Regions from separate parts of the Ralstonia sp. RRA genome, predicted to be linked through region 2. Evidence: predicted binding sites of a transcription regulator. Region 2 holds the regulator's gene; the other holds the start of a gene.

Region 1 (5,928 bases), 1.4 Mb from region 2:
GGCACCCAGTCGGAGCACGCTTCGGCGTCGACGACGTTCATGCGGGTATCGATGGTCACGCGCAGCCACAGGTCATGCAGCGGCTGGCCTTCGGGGCGGACACCGCCGCTGGCCAGCGGGATATCGCGGGGCTTGGTGTCGGTCAGGCGCGCTTCGATGTCCCACAGGCCGTCTTCCCGCAAATAGGCCTCCACCGTGATGGCACGGCGGTGGCGCATGACGCGCGGGACGGGAGCAGACAGAGGCATGGACCAGACAGACCGATAGGACCGATGGAGGCGGCGCACGCGGATCTCGCGCATCGCCTACGGGACGTCTGCAGCAGCGCATCAGCCGCCACACACGAACACAACCGCCCTGCAACCGAAGTAGAGGACGGTATCAAAGCCGTGGATTTTAACACGTCGTTACGACTGTACTGCGTCGTATGCTGCAATGCGGTGCTGGAAGGGTTGCAACGACCGCCCGAGGTGCAACCCCTTGGATCGGCACGCAAACGAATTGTCCGCGCAAATTGTCGAGAGATCGCCGACGTTTAGTCGGATTCGTCACCTTCGCCCAGCCATTCATCTGCGCCCAAGATGATGCGCGAGACCACCGAACGAGAGAATCCGCGCGCCATCATGTAGCGGACTTGCTTGGCGCGCTCGGCCAGATCGGCCGGTGGGCGGCCGAAGCGCTTATCCCAGAGTGCCTTGGCCCGCGCCACCTCGGTACTCTGCAGTTGGGCCTTCACCTCGCCCAGCGTTTCTTCGCCGAGCTGGTGGGTTTTCAGTTCCTGCATCAGCCGGGCGGTACCGTAACGGCCCGCACGGCGGTGCACCACGCTTTCAGCGAAGCGTGCATTGGACAGCCAGTTCTCACCCTCTAGCCAATCCAGCAGCGCGTCCACCTCCTCTGCAGATTCGGCGTGCGGTGCCAGTTTGCGGCGCAGTTCAGCACGGCTATGCTCGCGCCGGGACAAATAACCCAGCGCGCGCGCCTTGAGTGACAGCGGTTGACGCGGCAACGGCATGTGGCTTCACGCCCCAAAGAAAAACGCCCGCCGTTGGGGGACGGCAGGCGTATGAAGCTCGATAGAGCCGCCGATCTGCGCCGACGGCCAACCCAATTACTCTTCCTCGACCTCGACTGCGGCCGCCACGACAGCACCCATCGGCGTCACGCCCAGTGCCTCGCGAACCTTGTTCTCGATGTCGCGGGCCAGGTCAGGGTTCTCACGCAGGTATTCGCGGCAGTTGTCACGGCCTTGGCCGATACGCTCGCCACCGTAGCTGTACCAGGCGCCGGACTTCTCAACGATCTTGGCTTCGACGCCCAGGTCGATGATTTCGCCCTCGCGCGAGACGCCCTGACCATAGAGGATGTCGAAGATGGCTTCGCGGAACGGCGGTGCCACCTTGTTCTTGACGACCTTGACCTTGGTTTCGTTGCCGACCACGTCATCGCCCTTCTTGATCGAGCCAATGCGACGGATATCCAGGCGCACCGAGGCGTAGAACTTGAGCGCGTTACCGCCCGTGGTGGTTTCCGGCGAGCCGAACATCACCCCAATCTTCATGCGGATCTGGTTGATGAAGATGACCATACAGTTGGTCTTCTTGATGGTGCCGGTCAGCTTGCGCAGCGCCTGGCTCATCAGTCGGGCTTGCAGGCCGGGCAGCGCGTCGCCCATTTCGCCTTCGATTTCCGCCTTCGGCACCAGGGCGGCCACCGAGTCGATCACGATCAGGTCGACCGAGCCCGAACGCACCAGCGCGTCGGCAATTTCCAGAGCCTGTTCACCGGTGTCCGGCTGGGAGATCAGCAGGTCCGGCACGCTCACGCCGATCTTGTCTGCGTAAGTGACGTCCAGCGCATGTTCTGCATCAATGAACGCGCAGGTACCGCCCAGCTTCTGCATCTCGGCCACCACCTGCAGCGTCAGCGTGGTCTTACCGGACGATTCCGGACCGTAGATTTCAATCACGCGGCCGCGCGGCAGACCACCAACGCCCAGCGCCACGTCCAGCCCCAGCGAGCCCGTGGACACGACCTGGACCGGCTCCACCTCGGCATCGCCCATCTTCATGATGGAGCCCTTGCCGAACTGCTTTTCGATCTGCGCGAGCGCGGCAGCCAGCGCCTTCTGCTTTTCTGCGCTCATCGTGGCTGCCTTCTTGCCGTCTTCCATGGTCGTCCTTCGTGCGATTTGGTGTATAAATGGGCCGCAAGGGCCGATGATTCCTGCGTTTGTTCGCAACAGCAGATCAGCTGCACGGCCTGACGCTGGAACCAATCTTGAATACTTTAGCGCCGCCAAGACTACAGCACCGCGAGTTCGGAGTACTGTATAAAAAACCAGTGGTTTTGACAAGCCTCCAGCGCAGCGATTGCGCAACAACACGCGTGAAAACAATGTAGCGGGCGGAATGGGCCGGTCAGACACCACGCCCGAGCATCGCGGGGAGACACGCATGCGCATCCTGATTGCCGAAGACGACGCCACCCTGGCCGACGGTTTGACCCGTTCGCTGCGCCAGGCAGGCTACGCCGTTGACCGGGCCGAAGATGGGGCCGCCGCCGATGCGGCGCTTGCCACGCAAACGGCCCAGACCTATGACCTGCTGATCCTCGACGTGGGGTTGCCGCGCCTGTCGGGGCTGGAGGTGCTCCGTCGCCTGCGTTCACGCGGGGCCATGCTGCCGGTGCTGATCCTGACCGCCGCAGACAGCGTGGAAGACCGCGTCAAGGGCCTGGACCTGGGCGCCGACGACTACATGGCCAAGCCCTTCGCCCTGTCCGAACTGGAGGCACGCGTGCGCGCCCTGGTGCGGCGGGGTACCGGTGGCGGCGCCACGCTCGTCCGGCACGGCCCGCTGGCGTTCGACCAAGTTGGCCGCATCGCCTATATCCATGACCAGATGATCGACCTGTCGGCGCGTGAGATCGGGCTGCTGGAGATCCTGCTGGCGCGCGTGGGCCGGCTGGTGTCGAAGGAGCAACTGGTCGACCATCTGTGCGGCTGGGGCGAAGAAGTCAGCAACAACGCCATCGAGGTGTACGTCCACCGCTTGCGCAAGAAGATTGAGGTGGATGGCATCCGCATTGCCACCGTGCGCGGGTTGGGCTATTGCCTGGAGCGCGCTGCCGCCCCCGCCAACCCTGCCACTGCCCATGGCTGATCGGCTGGCCTGGCCGTGGCGTCGCCACCGGATCCCGCGCGCACCGCGCCCCGGCGTTGCACCCCAGGCTGACGACCGCGACCTCGCCGATACCCTCCCCCATCTCGAAGACGCCACCACCGGGCCCGTCGCCCGATCGCTGTTCGGCGAGATTCTCGACTGGATGCTCGCGCCGCTGTTGCTGCTCTGGCCGATGAGCATTGCGGTGACGTACCTTGTGGCCAAGTCGATCGCGAATGCACCGTACGACCGCGCGCTGGAATCGAGCGCCATCGTGCTCAGCCAGCAGCTGCGCGAGGTGAACGGGCGCGTGACGCTGCAGTTGCCGATCTCCGCGCGCGAGATCCTGCGTGCCGATGAGACCGACAACATCTATTACCAGGTGCTCGGCGAGAGTGGCGAGTTCGTCTCGGGCGATCGCGACCTGCCGCTCCCCCCGGAAGAAGACGCCAATGCCGGCAGCCTCGTGCAATTGCGCGACGACCGTATCCATGGCACAGAGATCCGCGTGGCGTATACGTTTGTGCAGCGCCCCGGCATGACCGGCGGCAAACCCGCGCTGGTGCAGGTGGCGGAAACGCTCGACAAGCGTGCGCAACTGGCCAACGAAATCATCAAGGGCGTGATCCTGCCGCAGTTCGTGATCCTGCCGCTGGCGGTGATTCTGGTGTGGTTCGGACTCACGCGCGGGCTGGCGCCGCTCAATGCGATTCAGGAGCGCATCCGCGCGCGCAACCCGGGCGACACCAGCCCGATCGACGAAGGCGCCGCGCCGCAGGAGCTGACACCGCTGGTGGCATCGTTCAATGACCTGCTCGGGCGGTTGGAGCAATCTGTGCAGACGCAGAAGCGTTTCATTGCCGATGCCGCGCACCAGATGAAGACGCCGCTAGCCGGCCTGCGCATGCAGGCGGAACTGGCGCAGCGTGAACAGTCGCCCGACGAGCTGCGCCGCACGCTCGCCCACATCGCCGACAGCTCGGACCGCACGGCGCACCTCGTCAAGCAACTGCTCTCGCTGGCGCGCATGGAGAACATGGGCGCGACCGACGGCATGGTGCCGCTTGATATCTGCGCGCTGTCGCGGCAGGTGGTGGCCGACTGGCTGCAGAAGGCATGGACCAAGCAGATCGACCTCGGCTTCGAAGAGCCCGGCCCGCCGGTCATGACGTCCGGCAACGCGACGATGCTGGCCGAGATGCTCAACAACCTGCTCGACAACGCCATCCGCTACACGCCTGACGGCGGTCACGTGACAGTGCGCGTGACGACTGCGCCGTTCGAGCCGTTCGTGTTCATCGACGTGGACGACACCGGCCCCGGCATCCCCGTGGCGGAGCGTGAACGCGTGATGCAGCGCTTCTATCGCATTCTCGGCACGCAAGCCGAGGGCAGCGGGTTGGGCCTGGCCATCGTGCGTGAGATCGTGCAGCAGCACGGCGGCGATATCGAGGTGCTCGACAACGTCTACCAGGCATCGCCACGCGTGGCGGGCGCGCGCTTTCGCATCACGCTGCATCGCTGCGCACCGGACGGGGAAACCACCGCATGAGCATCACGCCCGGAACGCCCGCACGCCGACGCTGGATCGCCAACATGCGCTGGATCACCGCGCTGTTGGGGGTGTGGTTTGTCGTCACCTATGTGGTGGCGTTCTTCGCGCGCGATCTGTCGATGCGCTTCTTCGGTTGGCCGTTCGCTTACTGGGTGGCGGGCCAGGGCGCGCCCATCGTCTATGTGCTGATTACCGTGCTGTATGCGTGGCGCACTAACCGCGCTGCGGATGCTGCATCGCAGGATGACGAGACATCGCAGCACGACGCCACTGACCCCACTCCCCCGCCCTCCATTTGATGCGCTGAAGCAGCAACTTGCGCCGCAACGCAACGCGCACATCTTCGTGTATACCCCGACGAAAATGCCCCGTTGGCGGGGCGTTCGTGTCAGAACGCAGTAAGTTTCGCTTTCCACAATCGTTCACAATTCCGCGGGCGATTGCGTTGCGTTGTCATGTCCATGCCCAGCGGGACGACCTACGAAAACAGGAGACAACATGGCAACCGTGCAAAGTGCACCGAACGCGCCCGCCGGGCGTGTCCAGCCTGCGCCCATGACGAGGGAGGAGAAGAAGGTCATCTTCGCTTCGTCGCTCGGGACGGTGTTCGAGTGGTACGACTTCTATCTCTACGGCTCGCTGGCGGCGATCATCGCCAAGCAGTTCTTCTCGGGCCTGGATCCAACGGCGGGTTTCATCTTTGCACTGCTGGCCTTTGCCGCCGGCTTCCTGGTGCGCCCGTTCGGCGCGCTGGTGTTCGGCCGCCTCGGCGACATGATCGGCCGCAAGTACACGTTCCTGGTCACCATCGTGATCATGGGTACGTCAACGTTCATCGTCGGCCTGCTGCCCTCTTACGGCACGATTGGCGTGGCTGCGCCGATCATCCTGATCGCGCTGCGCATGCTGCAGGGCCTGGCACTAGGCGGTGAGTACGGTGGTGCCGCCACCTACGTGGCCGAGCACGCGCCGCACGGCCGCCGCGGTGCTTACACGTCGTGGATCCAGACCACGGCCACGCTGGGCCTGTTCCTGTCGCTGGTTGTTATCCTGGTGGTGCGCGAGCTGACCGGCAAGTCGTTCGACGATTGGGGCTGGCGTATCCCGTTCCTGGTCTCGATTCTGCTGCTGGCAACGTCGGTGTACATCCGCCTGTCGATGAGCGAATCGCCGGCGTTCCAGAAGATGAAGGCCGAGGGCAAGACCTCC
Region 2 (5,928 bases):
CAAGCAATTGACGATGGGCACGCCGGCTGGGGTGTATCGCATCACCTCGCGCTCGACCAATGTGGCGACGAGCTGCAGGCGGTTGATGGCGTTGTCCCCGGGGTTTCCGTTCATGCTCGCGGCGCGTGATCAAACGGTCGCCGCACCGCGCGGCATTAGGCGGCCTGTTCGGTCTGAGCGGCGGCCTTCTTGGCCTCTTCGCGTGCCACTTCCTTCATCATCGGCGACGGAGCCGTTTCAGCCTTCTTGGTCTGAACGATGAGGTGACGCAGCACAGCGTCGTTGAACTTGAACGCGTGCTCGAGCTCAGCCAGGGTTTCCTTGCCGCACTCGATGTTCATGCACACGTAGTGAGCCTTGGCCAGCTTCTGGATCATGTAGGCCAGTTGACGACGGCCCCAGTCCTCGACGCGGTGCACTTGGCCGCCTTGCGTGGTGACCGTGCTCTTGTAGCGCTCGATCATCGCAGGCACTTGCTCGCTCTGGTCCGGATGGACGATGAAGACGATTTCGTAATGACGCATTGACGCTCCTTGTGGATTAAGCCGCCCGGGCGTCACACTCCGGTGCAGCAAGGTTGGTTAGCTTGCCATTATACGCAGGCTTTGGCGATTTTTTCAATACCGATCAATGACTTGCTGCAGGGAGGCAGTTTCTGCCTGAGCACGCCCCGCCGCGAGAAGCAGCATCAGCAGCACGCGCGCCTTGTACGGATTGAGCGTGCCCGTGGAGGCCCAGCCCTGCCCATTGGGTTGCGCGGGCACGACGCCCGCGCCGGTACGTGTCGAACGCAGCACAAACACGCCTTGCTGGCTAGCGCGCTCAAGTGCGGCCTCGAGATTCGTGTGAATCGAGCCCGCACCAGTGGCCGCAATCACCAGCCCCTTCACGCCGGCCGCGACCAGCGTATCGACCAGTCGCGCATCCGGCTGCGCATAGCTCGCCAGCACCTCGACCCACGGCCATTGACCCGCCTGCGGCATCGGCAGCACGTCAGCCGATGCTGGGCGCTGGGTCGCGCGCGAAAACTGCACCTGCGTGTCCAGCACAAAACCCACCGGACCACTATCGGGCGAGACAAACGCCTCCACCGCGTAGGTGTGCCCCTTCTGTACGTCACGTGCCGCATGCACGCGCTGATTGAGCGCCACCAGCACACCGCGCCCCCGCGAGGCCGGACTGGCCGCCAGTCGCACGGCGTTCAGCAGGTTCAGCGGACCATCCGCCGACAGCGAGGTCGACGGCCGCATCGCGGCGGTCACAACGATGGGCACATCGGTCTGCTGCGTCAGGTGCAGCAGCATGGCCGTCTCTTCGAGCGTATCCGTGCCGTGTGTGATGACCACGCCATCCACGCGCTCGACGTCGATCCAGTGGCGGATGCGCGCGACCAGTCTCTCCCACACATCGAAGGTCAGGTCTTTGCTATCAATCTGTGCGACCTGCTCGGCGCGCACATTGGCAATGCGCTCCAACCCAAGCTTGCTGGCGGCAAGCAATTGATCGATGGGCACAGCGCCGGCACGGTAGCGGGCGGCAGCGCCAGCATCATCAGCGGACCCAGCGATCGTGCCGCCGGTAGCGAGGATAGCAATGGTAGGCAAGGACATCGTTGCGAACATGCGTGGTGGACGAGGCGCGCATTGTATCCGCGCGCCCCTCCTTTGCCGACGCGGGATTGCCCTTGGGCAAGCGCTAAAGCAAAACGCCGGCACTCAGGCCGGCGTTTGCAACAGAAGCAGCGGCGCTTACTTCTCGACGAAGGCGCGTTCGATCACGTAGTCACCGGCCTCACCCATGCGCGGCGAAATCTTGAAACCACGCGCATCGAGCAGCTTGCAGGTGTCTTCCAGCATGGCTGGGCTGCCGCAGATCATGGCGCGATCCACGGCCGGGTCCATCGGCGGCAGGCCAATGTCGGCGGATAGCTTGCCGTTGTCCACGAGGTCCGTCAGGCGGCCCATGTTGCGGAACGGCTCGCGCGTGACGGTCGGGTAATAGATCAGCTTCTCACGCACCTGGTCGCCGAAGAATTCGTTGTTCGGCAGTTCGCTGGTGATGAAGTCGGCATAGGCCAACTCGCTCACTTGGCGCACGCCGTGCAGCAGCACGACCTTTTCGAAGCGCTCGTAGGTATCCGGGTCCTGGATGATGCTCATGAACGGCGCCAGACCAGTGCCGGTACCGAACAGGTAGAGGTTCTTGCCAGGCAGCAGGTCATCCAGCACGAGCGTGCCGACCGGCTTCTTGCTCACCAGCAGCTTGTCGCCCACTTTCAGGTGCTGCAGGCGCGAAGTGAGCGGGCCGTTCTGGACCTTGATACTGAAGAACTCCAGATGCTCTTCGTAGTTCGGGCTGGCAATGCTGTAGGCACGCATCAGCGGCTTGCCCTCGACTTCCAGGCCGATCATAACGAAGTGGCCGTTGTGGAAGCGCAGCGCCTGGTCGCGCGTGGTCTTGAAGCTGAACAGGGAGTCGTTCCAGTGATGGACGCTCAGAACGGTCTCTTGATTGAATGCGGACATGGTGACGTTTGGCCAGCCCAACGAGGTTCAATCGGGCTATGTGGCAGTGCAAAATACGGTCAAGGCCTTGATTTTATGCGATTCCCCTCAGCCGCGCCTGTATGGATTGCGCATAAGCTTCTAACCAGCCGCACAGGTTTTGACTTGGGTCAGAGGCTGCGGCGCACCCGCGCAACATGCCGCAACGAAATCACTTGCGCTTCCCGCGTCACTGTATAAAATCACAGCACCTGTTCAAATATACAGTACGCCAATGGCCACCCTCACCCCCCGCCAGCAGCAGATCTACGACCTGATCCGCCAGACGATCCAGCGCACCGGCTTTCCGCCCACCCGCGCTGAGATTGCCGCGGAGTTTGGTTTCTCGTCGCCCAATGCCGCTGAAGAACATCTGCGGGCGCTGGCGCGCAAAGGCGTGATCGAACTGACGCCTGGCGCCTCGCGCGGCATCCGGCTACGTGCAATGGGCGATGACGCCAGCCAGCATCAGTTCTCGCTGCCGTCGATGGGCCTGATGCAATTGACGTTGCCGCTGGTTGGCCGTGTGGCTGCCGGTAGCCCGATCCTGGCCGCCGAACATATTGATCGGCAGTACCAAGTCGATCCGTCACTGTTCTCGGCCCAACCGGACTTCCTGCTGAAAGTGCGCGGCATGAGCATGCGCGACGCCGGCATCCTGGATGGCGACCTGCTGGCCGTGCAGCGCGCGACTGAAGCCTCCAACGGCAAGATTGTCGTTGCTCGCCTGGGTGACGACGTCACGGTCAAGCGCTTCCAGCGCAAGGGCCGTCATGTTGAGTTGATTGCCGAGAATCCAGACTTTGAGCCGATCCACGTCGATCTGGATCGCGACGAGTTTCATCTGGAGGGCTTGGCTGTCGGCCTGATCCGACCAGCCGCCCCGTAAGCCTGAGGCGCTCGCGCGCCGCTTTCCCTTGTTGCTTGCCCTACCCGGAGGTGAGCCGTCGGCTCGCCGGGGCAGAGTCTTGCCGCCCGCTTTTTCACCCGAACTCACGAGGTCTGCCATGCGACTCGGATCGATGTCTTCCCGCCGCCCGGTGCATCCGGTGCCCTACCGCCAAACCCAGGGCGTGCGCATCTATCAGGGGGAACAACGCCGCACGATGGTCGGGAGCATGGCCGCGATCTGCCGCATGCTGGACGCCATTCCGACAGCGGCACGCCCGGCTGGCGCCGAACACTATTGATGCCAGTGCGTCACCTAGTGGCCCCGATCAGGGCATTCCCCAATGCTGCCGCCGCAACTGATTTCATACACTGGCCGGGCCCTGAGGACAGGGCTTTCTTCAACTGATTTTCGGCCCGCCATTTGTGCGGGCTGTTTTTTCAGTCCGCATGTTGATGCAGCGCCACATTCGCGAATGTTTCGCTGGCAAAACGGACGTTTACCCGGATTTTGTTTGGCGTGCGTGACAGTAGTATTGCTAGTGCCCTCAGGGGCAATTGAGATCGCTGAATTCGAAGCCCGCAGATTGCGGGCTTTTTTTTGCGCCGCAACCCACCACCCAGCATCTACACGCTGCCAGCTTTCTCCACCACGAGAATCCGCGCCGCACCGCGTGGATGCGCTACGTGCTCGCAGCCAATGCCCGCAAAGAAGATGTCACCCGGCTCAAGCACCGCAACCTTCTCCGCGCCAGCCTCTCGATAGCGCATGTCGACGGTACCGTCGAGCACCACGAAGACCTCCTCACCATCGTTCACGTGCCAGCGATACGGCTGATCGGTCCAATGCAGGCGCGTCGTGATGCCACCCATATTGGCGATGTCGAGCGCACCCCAGGCGCGCTCTGCGGTGAACGACTTGGCGCGGATGATCTTCATGGCGATCGTGCGACGTTTATTGCATCGACGGCAGGTTGCCGATGCGCACCAGCATCTCGGTGAACATCTGCATATCGAGGTCGAGATCCGGCACTTCCTTGTACTCGTTGGCGTTGTGTGCGGTGTACTTCTTGCCGGGCATGGCCGGACCGAAGTTGATCGCGTTCGGCATCAGCTTGGCGGTGGTGCTGCCGGCAGTCGGCACAGGCTTGGCGTCCAGACCCGTCGTGTCGCCGTAGATGTTGAGCAGCGTCGACAACCACGCGCCCTTCGGATCGCGTGCCATCCAGTTGCCCTGGTCGTGGTTGATTTCCAGCGCGACGTGGTTGGCGTTGGCCCATGCATTGATCTTGCCGGCAATCTCGCCGCGCAGTGCGTCGGGCGTCTTGCCACGCGGCATGCGCACGTTGGCAGTCACCTCCACGCGGCCGTTCTTGTCGCCGATCACGGTAGGCGAGATGGTGAGCGGGCCCATGAAATCGTCCTTGTAGGCGACGCCGATAGTGTTGCCCAGGTAGTCGGTGCCGTAGAGATCGGTCAGGTAGCGCACGGCATGGGCGTAGGCATTGTCGGCCAGCCCCAGATCCGCCGCGCGCAGGAACAGCGCCAGGCGCGGTAGCGGATTCACGCCCTCTTCCGGGCGCGAGCCGTGCGCCGAGGTACCAGTAACCTTCACGACGATGCTGTCTACGTTGCGCGTGATGTCGATCGAGAATTTGCCCTGCGCTGCCAGGCTGCTCACAAAGGCATCGCGCTTGGCTTCGAGCGCGGCGGCAGCTACGCCCAGATCGCCGCCCTTGAGCGTGGCCGTCGCCGTCTGCGGGATGGAGCTGGCCGATGCCGCACCGGTCATCGAAACGATCGCCGTACGCGCGGCATCCCCAGCCTGCGCGGGGAAGAACACCTTGAGTGCACCTGTACCCTTCTCAGCCACCACGGCCGGGTACTTGCTATCGAGCACGATGTTGTATGCAGGCAATTGCGTGCGCTCGCGGTAGTACTTCATGCCATCGCCGCCGGTTTCTTCGGTGGTCTCGATCATCAGGCGGATCGTGCGTGCGAGCGGCACGCCGCTGTCCTTGACCGTCTTCATGGCGTACAGCGCGGCGGCAATCGAGCCCTTGTCGTCAATGGTGCCGCGACCGTATAGCAGGCTGCCCACGCGCGTGACCTTGAAGGGATCGAGCTTGGTGCCATCGCTGAGCACCCATTCTTCAGCCTTGGCGGGCACGACGTCGGCGTGCGTCAGGATGCCGAATTCATCTGAGCCAGTGCCGGGCAGCGTGACTTCGAACACGCGGTTGTCGACGTTGCGGAATTTCAGGCCGAAGTCGTTGGCCATGCCCTCGATAAGCTTGCCAAATGCCACGATGGCGGGGTTCTCGTGCTGCGGGATCTTGTCGTCGCGCACCGTGGGCAGCGCGACCATCTTCTCGATCGAACCGATCACGGCCTGCTGATTGTGCAGGCGGTTGTACACGCCAAGCAGGCGGCCGATGTTGACGAGGTCATCACCGGTCAGCGTAGCCTTCTTTTGATACGCAGCAACGCTGCCCGC

The links. The regulator LexA, encoded in region 2, represses DNA repair genes until DNA is damaged. The targets are predictions, from matches to a motif close to ACTGTATNNNNATACAGT.
Region 1: the regulator LexA is predicted to act here: its motif matches at 2,328-2,345, upstream of recA (recombinase RecA).

The regions. Positions count from the first base shown of each region.
Region 1 is NZ_CP146091.1:528,360-534,287, reverse strand. Features, by position in the region: gene V6657_RS02620 (DUF2889 domain-containing protein) at 1-248, opposite strand, end outside; gene recX (recombination regulator RecX) at 536-1,015, opposite strand; gene recA (recombinase RecA) at 1,112-2,173, opposite strand; gene V6657_RS02605 (response regulator transcription factor) at 2,457-3,164, shown strand; gene V6657_RS02600 (sensor histidine kinase) at 3,157-4,716, shown strand; gene V6657_RS02595 (DUF4212 domain-containing protein) at 4,713-5,018, shown strand; gene V6657_RS02590 (MFS transporter) at 5,218-5,928, shown strand, end outside.
Region 2 is NZ_CP146091.1:1,957,021-1,962,948, forward strand. Features, by position in the region: gene priB (primosomal replication protein N) at 1-114, opposite strand, end outside; gene rpsF (30S ribosomal protein S6) at 156-524, opposite strand; gene V6657_RS09640 (asparaginase) at 618-1,610, opposite strand; gene V6657_RS09645 (ferredoxin--NADP reductase) at 1,749-2,525, opposite strand; gene lexA (transcriptional repressor LexA) at 2,779-3,432, shown strand; gene V6657_RS09655 (hypothetical protein) at 3,551-3,733, shown strand; gene V6657_RS09660 (cupin domain-containing protein) at 4,059-4,370, opposite strand; gene V6657_RS09665 (dipeptidase) at 4,387-5,928, opposite strand, start outside.